Regions from separate parts of the Paenibacillus sp. FSL P4-0081 genome, predicted to be linked through region 2. Evidence: riboswitches for the same ligand, from Rfam matches in the RefSeq annotation. Region 2 holds a riboswitch; the other holds the start of a gene.
What was found. Region 2 has a riboswitch for S-adenosylmethionine ahead of metA (homoserine O-acetyltransferase MetA). Riboswitches for the same ligand answer to the same signal wherever they lie in the genome.

Region 1 (4,425 bases), 3.6 Mb from region 2:
GGGCCGTTCATCACCCTTCCTCTGGTCTATACAGAGAGCATAACCAACCCCAAAGACCATAATCTCGGGATGTACCGGGTCCAGATTCATGATGACAGCACGACCGGCATTCATTGGCAAATCCATAAAGGGGGCGGCTTCCATCACCGCCAGGCTGAGCTGCTGGGGGAGACCCTTCCGGTCTCTGTCTTTATCGGCGGGCCTCCTGCCCTGATTGCGGCTGCTGTTGCCCCGGTTTCAGAGCGGCTTCCGGAATTGATGCTGGCATCCCTTATGCTGGGCGGGAAGCTCCCTATGGTGCAGGACCCCCTGGGCGGTCACCGCATTCCTTCAGAAGCTGAATTCTCCATCCGCGGGCGGGTGTCTCCGTTTGAGCGGAGACCGGAAGGTCCATATGGCAGTCAATCCGGCTATTATTCGCTGCAGCATGATTTTCCCGTGATGCATGTGCAGCGGATGTGGCACCGCAAGGACGCGATATTTCCGGCCACGATTACCGGCAAACCCCGCCAGGAGGATTATTATCTGAAGGATTATCTGCAGCGGCTGCTGGCTCCGGCCTATCCGCTAATGATGCCTTCAGTGAAAGCTCTGTGGGCGTACTCCGAATCCGGCTCGAACGCCTTGGCTTCGGCTGTTGTCAGGGAGAGCTATCCGCGTGAGGGACTGGCTTCGGCTTTCCGTATTCTGGGGGAAGGCCAGCTCTCCTTAACGAAATTCCTGCTCCTGACGAATGAACCGGTTGAGCTTACGGATTTCCCTAAACTGCTGGAAACCGTGCTTGAACGCTTTAATCCGGCATCGGATCTGGTGATCTTCGCTAACACCTCCATGGATACCCTTGACTATACCGGCCGTAAGCTGAATCATGGCAGTAAGGCTGTGATGATGGGCACCGGCAACCCGGTCCGTGAGCTGCCCAGAACCTATACGGAGGGTCACCTTCCAGCAATCACCGGCGCCGTGCCCTATTGCGGCGGATGTTTAGCCGTTTCCGGAGCATCCTATATAGAAGACCCTGAGCTTCCCGTCAGGCTGGCCGCTTCCTTCAAGGAGAAGGGCACAGCCTGGCCGCTGATTGTTCTGGTGGACGATGCCGCTGAAGCGGTGCGCACACAAACCTCCTTCCTGTGGACAGTGTTCACCCGGTTTAATCCGGCGGATGATATTTATGCGGAGACCCATGCACTGCGTAACGCAATCAGCTATTCCCTGCCGATTGTAATAGATGCCCGGATGAAGCCGGGGTACCCGGAGGAGCTGGTTCCGCATGAGGACACGGTTGAACTGGTGAACCGGAACTGGAACCGTTATTTCCCTCTTGTATAGATCTTAAGTATTCTGAGGAGGACAAATATGCTGCGGACATTACTGGGAGAGCCGCCCCGCGAGAACAGCGGGGTACTGGCCGAAGCCATGGACAACATGGCGAAGGTCGCCTCCATGCTGCGCAAGGAGATGAACACACATCAAGACCGTGACCATGAATACCGCAAGCTGGAGATATGGACACGCGGTCTGATCTCATCGCTGGACGAGCTGGAGCAGAGCTGGTTCGCCGCCGCCTTTTACCGGAAGTCGGTGGTTGCCGGTTATATGGATGATATGTCGCCCACGGAACAGGGAGAGTACGCCAGGTATGTGTATTTTTATAAGGACGGCTTCATCCGGGTGTTCTCCCTGCTGGACAAGCTGGGTACGGTTCTGAACAGTCTGTATGATCTGAATACAGGTAAAGTCAAAGCGCATTTCTCTTACTTCACAGTGCTTCGCCAATTTCAGCTGCTTCATGCGCACAACCCGCTGGCCAATGAGCTGGAGAAGATCAGGAACTCTTACCGCGAACCGGTGGAGAATCTGCGCAAACGGCGCAATGCCGAGATTCACTACATGAACGCTGAGATGACGGATGATCTCTGGCAACGCCATCAAGGGCTGCATGACAAAATCCAACTGGAGGATCTTGACAGTCATCTGGAGGATTTGAGGCAGAGCCTGGAGATGGTGTGCAAATCTTTATCGGCTGCCTTCAGGTACAGCAATGAGCAGTGGCACAAGAATAAAGCTGCATCCAGCCAGCGTTCAGAGCACGGACAGCCGTAAAAACTTACCTTTGACAAAGAACCGGAAACTTAATATACTTATGCAAGTATTTACTTCTAACATGAAACGGCATATATAACTTCATACTATAATCTTATCGAGAGCGGCGGAGGGATAGGCCCGATGAAGCCCGGCAACCGATTTGTACACAGCTTAGCTGCTGGCTGCAAATGTCATGGTGCTAATTCCTACAATGCCGCTAGGTTTGCGGTCTTGGCAGATGAGACGGCATTGTTTACTTCACACACACGGCCTCTTCCGATCTGCACGGATCGTAAGAGGTCTTTTTTGTTATAAATTGCATGGAAGAAGGAGGACGGGGCGATTGATAGAGCTGAAAGATTTAACGAAAGTATACGGTAAGGGAAGCAAGGCCGCAACGGCGCTTTCCGGACTAAGCCTGTCTATTAAGAAGGGGGAGATATTCGGTGTGATCGGCCACTCCGGTGCCGGCAAAAGCACGCTGATCCGCTGCATTAATCTGCTGGAACGTCCGAGCGAGGGTGAAGTATGGGTGGATGGGGTGGAATTGACCGCACTCAGCCAGGGACAGCTGCAGGAGCAGCGGCGCAAGATCGGGATGATCTTTCAGCATTTCAATCTGCTCTCCTCCGCAACCGTCTATGACAATATTGCCTTTCCGCTGCGGCTGGCCGGAACCTCCAAGACGGAGATTGAGCGGAAGGTTCAGGATCTGCTGGCTCTAGTCGGACTTGAGGAGCACCGGAACAAATATCCGGCTCAGCTGTCCGGAGGCCAGAAGCAGCGGGTCGGGATCGCCCGTGCTCTGGCGAGCGATCCTGATGTTCTGCTGTGCGATGAAGCGACTTCAGCACTGGACCCGCAGACAACGGATTCAATTCTGCGCCTGCTGCTGGATATTAACCGGAAATTTCACTTGACCATTGTGCTGATTACGCATGAGATGCATGTCATTCAGAGCATTTGCGACCGGGTGGCTGTCATTCATGGGGGCGGGATTGTGGAGCAGGGCGACGTTGCCCAGGTTTTTTTGAAACCAAGGCATGAGGTTACGAAAGAATTCATCCGCAGTGAAACTCAGGCGGACGGACCGCTGCGGCAAGCGATTGATGCTGTACATGCCGGATATACTAAGGCGGTCAAAATTACTTTTCTCGGGCAAAAAACGTACGAATCGACCCTTTCCCATGTGGCGCAGGGAACCGGAGTTAATTTCGCCATTCTGCAGGGAACCATTTCTACTATCAAGGATGTTCCTTATGGTCAGCTGATTGTCCGGTTTGAAGGGCCATCCGAAGCCGTGGAAGCAACACTTTCCGAACTTGCGGCTGAAGGCCTTGATGTGGAGGTGATTTCTTAATGGGCGGACTGGATTTTAGCGCGATTAACTGGGAAGAAATGCTTGATGCCACGGTCGCAACATTAAAAATGTTAGCTTTTTCAGGAATATTCACAATTATCCTTGGTTTACCGCTCGGAATTGTGTTATATTTATGGGGCAAGTCTAATAACACTATTATCAGGGCTGTTTACTCGGTATTATCGTTCGTCGTAAATATTCTGCGTTCGGTCCCCTTTATTATCCTGATGGTTGCCCTGATTCCGTTCAGCAAGTCGATTATGGGTACCTCGATAGGCGTACTTGGAACGATTCCGGCGCTGGTGATCGGCGCGGCTCCATTCTTCGCCAGACTGGTAGAGACCGCACTGCGGGAGGTTGACCGGGGGATCATCGAAGCGGCGCAGGGTATGGGAGCATCCACGGGACAGATTGTAATGCGCGTGTTGCTGCCGGAGGCTCGTCCGGGTCTGCTGGCCGGTGTTACGATTACGATTGTTACCCTCGTCTCGTATACCGCAATGTCCGGGATGATAGGCGGCGGCGGTCTGGGTGACCTGGCGATCCGTTACGGTTATTACCGTTATGAGAAGGAAGTCATGATTATCTCGGTGGCCCTGATGGTTATTCTGGTGCAGCTGCTGCAAATGGCCGGTGACCGGCTGGTAAGACATTTTACACGGAAATAAGGTATGTCCATATAGAGCCTTATTCATACAAATTATTGATTAGAGGGGGATTTACAGATGAAAAAAGTACTGCTCACATTCTTCAGCTTGACCATGATATTGGTGCTTGCAGCTTGCGGCAACAATAACGCTGCGAATAACGCGGCAAACTCTGCGGCTACAACGGCGCCAACGGAAGCTGCTGCTGCAGAACCGACCACTGAACCTGCTGCAGAACCCGTAACCCTGGTCATTGGAGCTTCTCCTGTACCGCATGCGGAAATTCTGAAAGCTATTGCCCCGCTGCTTGAAGCACAAGGCATTAAGCTTGAG
Region 2 (4,425 bases):
CCCCGGGCTGTCCCGCTGATTTCTATGCGCGTGTCATTGAAGCTGCGAAGCCCTGGAAGGCCAGGGTTATTATCGATACTTCCGGCGAAGCGCTGCAGCTTGCGGCTGATGCCGGTGTATATCTGCTGAAGCCGAACGCGCGTGAGCTGGAAGAATTGGTAGGGCATGCAATAACCGGTGATGAGGAAGTGAAGGCAGCCGCACTGCAGCTGATTGAAGAAGGCCGGACGGAAGTAGTGGTAGTCTCACTGGGCGGGGACGGGGCGCTGCTGATTACCAAAGACGGCTGCGAGCATCTGCTGGCACCTGAAGTTCCTGTACTCAGTGTAGTAGGCGCTGGCGACAGTCTGGTTGCGGGACTCGTGTACAGTCTGGAACGGGGCTGGCCGCTGCGCAGAGCCGTTCAGTTCGGCATCGCCTCCGGAGCTGCAGCTGTCATGAATCCGGAGCGTCAGCTCTGCAAGCGCGAGGATACGGAGCGGTTGTTTGCCGGCATGGATACCGGCGCAGCCGGACACATGTAGTTTTGTGGCCGCCATATACCAAAAAGACGAAGGCTTCCCTATACCAAGAGGTATCCGGTGCCTTCGTCCTGCGTATTCGTCCGTTTAGTTTCATAGCCAATCCTTCTTGCGGAAGATCACCAGCATTCCGCAGCCGAGCGTCACCATGACGGCGATGACTCCATAATAGCCGTACTGGGAATGGGTCTCGGGAATATTGTCAAAGTTCATACCGTAGATACCGGTAATAACGGTCAGCGGCATGAATATCGTAGTAATTGCCGTAAATACTCTCATGATTTCATTGGCGCGGTTAGCAATACTGGACTGATAAGCTTCACGTAAGTTGCCCATGAGATCGCGGTACGTTTCAAAGGTTTCAGAGATCTTGACCGCATTTTCATAAATATCGCTGAAATACTTCTGCAGCTGATCGTCGATCAGGCGGAGGTCTTTTTTGTTGAGCGTGTTGATAACTTCCTTCTGCGGGCCGAGCATCTTCTTCAGCCAGAGAATCTCACTGCGCAGACCGATGATCTCGCTGAGATGTGATTTCTTGGTGTGCATGAGGATATCCTCTTCCAGCTTCTCGATCCGCGCTTCAATCCGGTCACCGACCGAGAAGAAGTTGTCAACCACAAGGTCGATTAACAGGTACAGGAAACGGTCCGGTTCACTGACCTCCTGCTCCCACAGGACGGGCTTCAGGACGCGCAGCTCATGGATCTTCTGCTTCGTAACGGTAATGATGAAGTGTCTGCCCAGGAATACGTTGAGCGCGCGGAGGAAGATTTCCTCGTCATCAAACCGGATGCTGTTGACTACGATGAAATAATGGCTCTCATAGATCTCCAGCTTCGGGCGCTGATCCTCTTCACTGAGACAGTCCTCGACAGCCAGATCATGCAGATTGTACAAAGGCTGAAGCTCAACAAGATCCTGGGCATCTGCATCAATCCAGTAGAAACCCTCAGCGGGTGCGGTAAGTGTATCCTCAATATTGTCAATAGTCGTAAAAACCCCTGCGTTCACCAGCCGGATTTTCATCTGATTCACTCCTTCTGTCCCTGGTCTTCTCCAGGGATATGCTAATTAAAGCACAGAGAAAAAATCAGCTTGGCCGGTGGTACAATCATGGATGAAGGCCAAAAGACGGTCCGAGAGCATGAAGAAGAACTGCCCCCGCCGCCGGCAAGCTGATGTTAATCCTGTGTGGTTGTTCTTTCTGCACGCTTATTCGCGAGCCCGGGTCGCCTTCCATTCTTCTCTCACCTCTTCTTTTCGCCGTTTATGGTTGAAACACTTGTCTAGTATAACGCCGGGGTATGGCTCTTTCAAGAGAAATTCTTTTCATTCTCCAGGCCCCTTAAGCATTGTATGGACTTGACGAAAAGGAGGTTCATGATTTAAAGTGAATTTTAAGAAAAGTATCCGCGGATGCTTTGGAATAACCCCAACTGAATACAGCTAAATCTTATCAAGAGCAGGTGGAGGGACTAGCCCGATGAAACCCGGCAACCGGCGTGTGAACGCACGGTGCTAATTCTTGCGGAAGCTTTGCAGGACGTTATTCGTCCGGCGGAAGTTCTCTGGCAGATGAGAGAGGCGCATATGACTGCAGATATATGACCTTTCTCGCCCGAGAAAGGTCTTTTTTCGTTGTTTTACATCAGATTTAACCGCCAAGCGGAACCTAATTTCAGTTAAGGAGTGGAAACAGCAATGCCTATTAAAATTCCCGACAGTCTTCCGGCCAAAGAAGTATTATCCGGTGAGAATATTTTTGTAATGGATGAAAGCCATGCCTTTCATCAGGATATCCGTCCTTTGCGGATCGCCATCCTGAATCTGATGCCGACCAAAGAAACCACGGAAACGCAGCTGCTGCGCCTTATCGGGAACTCACCGCTTCAGGTGGACGTTGTTCTGCTGCATCCCAGCTCCCATACCTCGAAGAATACTTCGGCAGAGCACTTAAAGAGCTTTTACAAAACCTTTGATGAAATCAGTGACCGCCGCTTTGACGGCTTGATCATCACCGGGGCTCCGGTGGAACAAATGGAGTTCGAGGATGTCAACTACTGGGAAGAGCTGAAAGTGATTTTTGAATGGAGCAAGCAGAACGTAACCTCGACCATGCATATCTGTTGGGCCGCGCAGGCAGGACTGTACCACCACTTCGGCGTGCGTAAGGTGAGTCTGCCGGATAAATGCTTTGGAGTGTTTCCGCATACGCTGAGCCATAATAATGTGAAACTGCTGCGGGGCTTCGACGAAGTATTCCATGTGCCGCATTCCCGTCACACCGACGTCTCCCGTGAAGATATAGAGAATAATCCGGATCTGCAGATTCTGGCGGAATCAGAGGAAGCCGGTGTGTACCTGGTTTCTGCGCATGACGGCAAGCAGATTTTTGTAACCGGACATTCAGAATATGATCCGTTCTCCCTGAAATGGGAGTATGACCGCGATATCGCCAAGGGCATGGATATTGAGATTCCGAAGCACTATTATCCAAAAGATGATCCCACCCGTACACCGCCGGCCGTCTGGCGCGCCCATGCTAACTTATTATTCGCTAATTGGCTCAATTACTATGTATACCAGGAGACACCCTACGATATCGGAGCGTTTATTTAAAAAAATTATTTATATATAGAAGCAATGGTTACACGCACAAAACTTTTAGGAGGCAATGGAAATGGACGAGAAACTGAAAATTGAGAGCAGACTGGCACAGATTGGTTCGATGGAGGACCCCGCGACAGGGGCGATTAATTATCCGGTGTACAACGCGACGGCATTCCGTCACCCGAGACTCGGACAGAGCACGGGCTTTGATTACATCCGCACCAAAAATCCTACCCGCTCTGTGCTCGAAGATGCGGCAGCGGTACTGGAGTCTGGAGATGCCGGCTTCGCCTGCGCCTCGGGTATGGCTGCACTGACTACTGTGTTTGCTTTGTTTGGACAAGGTGATCATCTCGTTGTCTCGCTCGACCTGTACGGCGGAACGTACCGTCTGCTGGAACGGATTCTGTCCAAATACGGCATCAGCGCCTCCTATGTGGATACGAATGATCTGGATGCTCTGGAAGCTGCGCGCCAGCCGGGCACCAAGGGTGTATTCATTGAGACACCAACCAATCCGCTGATGATGATTACGGATATCGAAGCGGTATGTACATGGGCCCGCCGCCACGGGCTGCTCACGATTGTCGACAATACGCTGCTGACCCCGTTCTTCCAGCGCCCTATTGAGCTTGGAGCAGATATCATCGTTCACAGCGCGACCAAATATCTGGGCGGACATAACGATGTCCTTGCCGGACTTATTGTGACCAAAGGCGCTGAATTGTCTGCAGAAATGGCGATTCTGCATAATTCACTGGGCGCTGTCCTTGCACCAAACGACAGCTACCAGCTGATGAAGGGGATGAAAACACTTGCCTTGCGCATGGAGAGGCATGAGAGTAATGCGCTGGCTATCGCCCGTTATCTGCTGGAGCATCCGGCCATAGCCGAAGTCTTCCATCCGGGTCTGCCGGATCATCCGGGATACGAAATCCAGAAGCGCCAGTCCTCCGGCAACACCGGGATTTTCTCCTTCAAGGTGAAGGATGCCAGATACGTGGAGCCGCTGCTCCGCCATATCCGCCTGATTGCATTCGCTGAGAGTCTTGGCGGTGTGGAATCGCTCATGACCTATCCGGCGGTACAGACTCACGCCGATATTCCGGCGGAAATCCGGGATGCGGTTGGCGTAGATGACCGGCTGCTGCGTTTCTCGGTCGGCATCGAGCATGTGGACGATCTGATCGCTGATCTTACGCAGGCACTGGAGGCCGCGCGCACCGAGCTGGAATAGGCATCTTGGAACCTTAGCAGCCAGATAGAATCACTGTATACATTGAACAGCAGC

Region 1: it holds a riboswitch for S-adenosylmethionine, as region 2 does, so the genes downstream of both, P40081_RS30365 (methionine ABC transporter ATP-binding protein) here and metA (homoserine O-acetyltransferase MetA) in region 2, are expected to answer to the same signal.

What each region holds. Positions count from the first base shown of each region.
Region 1 covers NZ_CP009280.1:7,157,299-7,161,723, reverse strand. The annotation lists gene P40081_RS30375 (UbiD family decarboxylase) at 1-1,329, shown strand, start outside; gene P40081_RS30370 (Cthe_2314 family HEPN domain-containing protein) at 1,357-2,103, shown strand; SAM riboswitch class I at 2,195-2,330, shown strand; gene P40081_RS30365 (methionine ABC transporter ATP-binding protein) at 2,429-3,445, shown strand; gene P40081_RS30360 (methionine ABC transporter permease) at 3,445-4,113, shown strand; gene P40081_RS30355 (MetQ/NlpA family ABC transporter substrate-binding protein) at 4,171-4,425, shown strand, end outside.
Region 2 covers NZ_CP009280.1:2,336,944-2,341,368, forward strand. The annotation lists gene P40081_RS09895 (1-phosphofructokinase family hexose kinase) at 1-524, shown strand, start outside; gene corA (magnesium/cobalt transporter CorA) at 615-1,550, opposite strand; SAM riboswitch class I at 1,975-2,106, shown strand; gene metA (homoserine O-acetyltransferase MetA) at 2,226-3,143, shown strand; gene P40081_RS09910 (aminotransferase class I/II-fold pyridoxal phosphate-dependent enzyme) at 3,205-4,371, shown strand.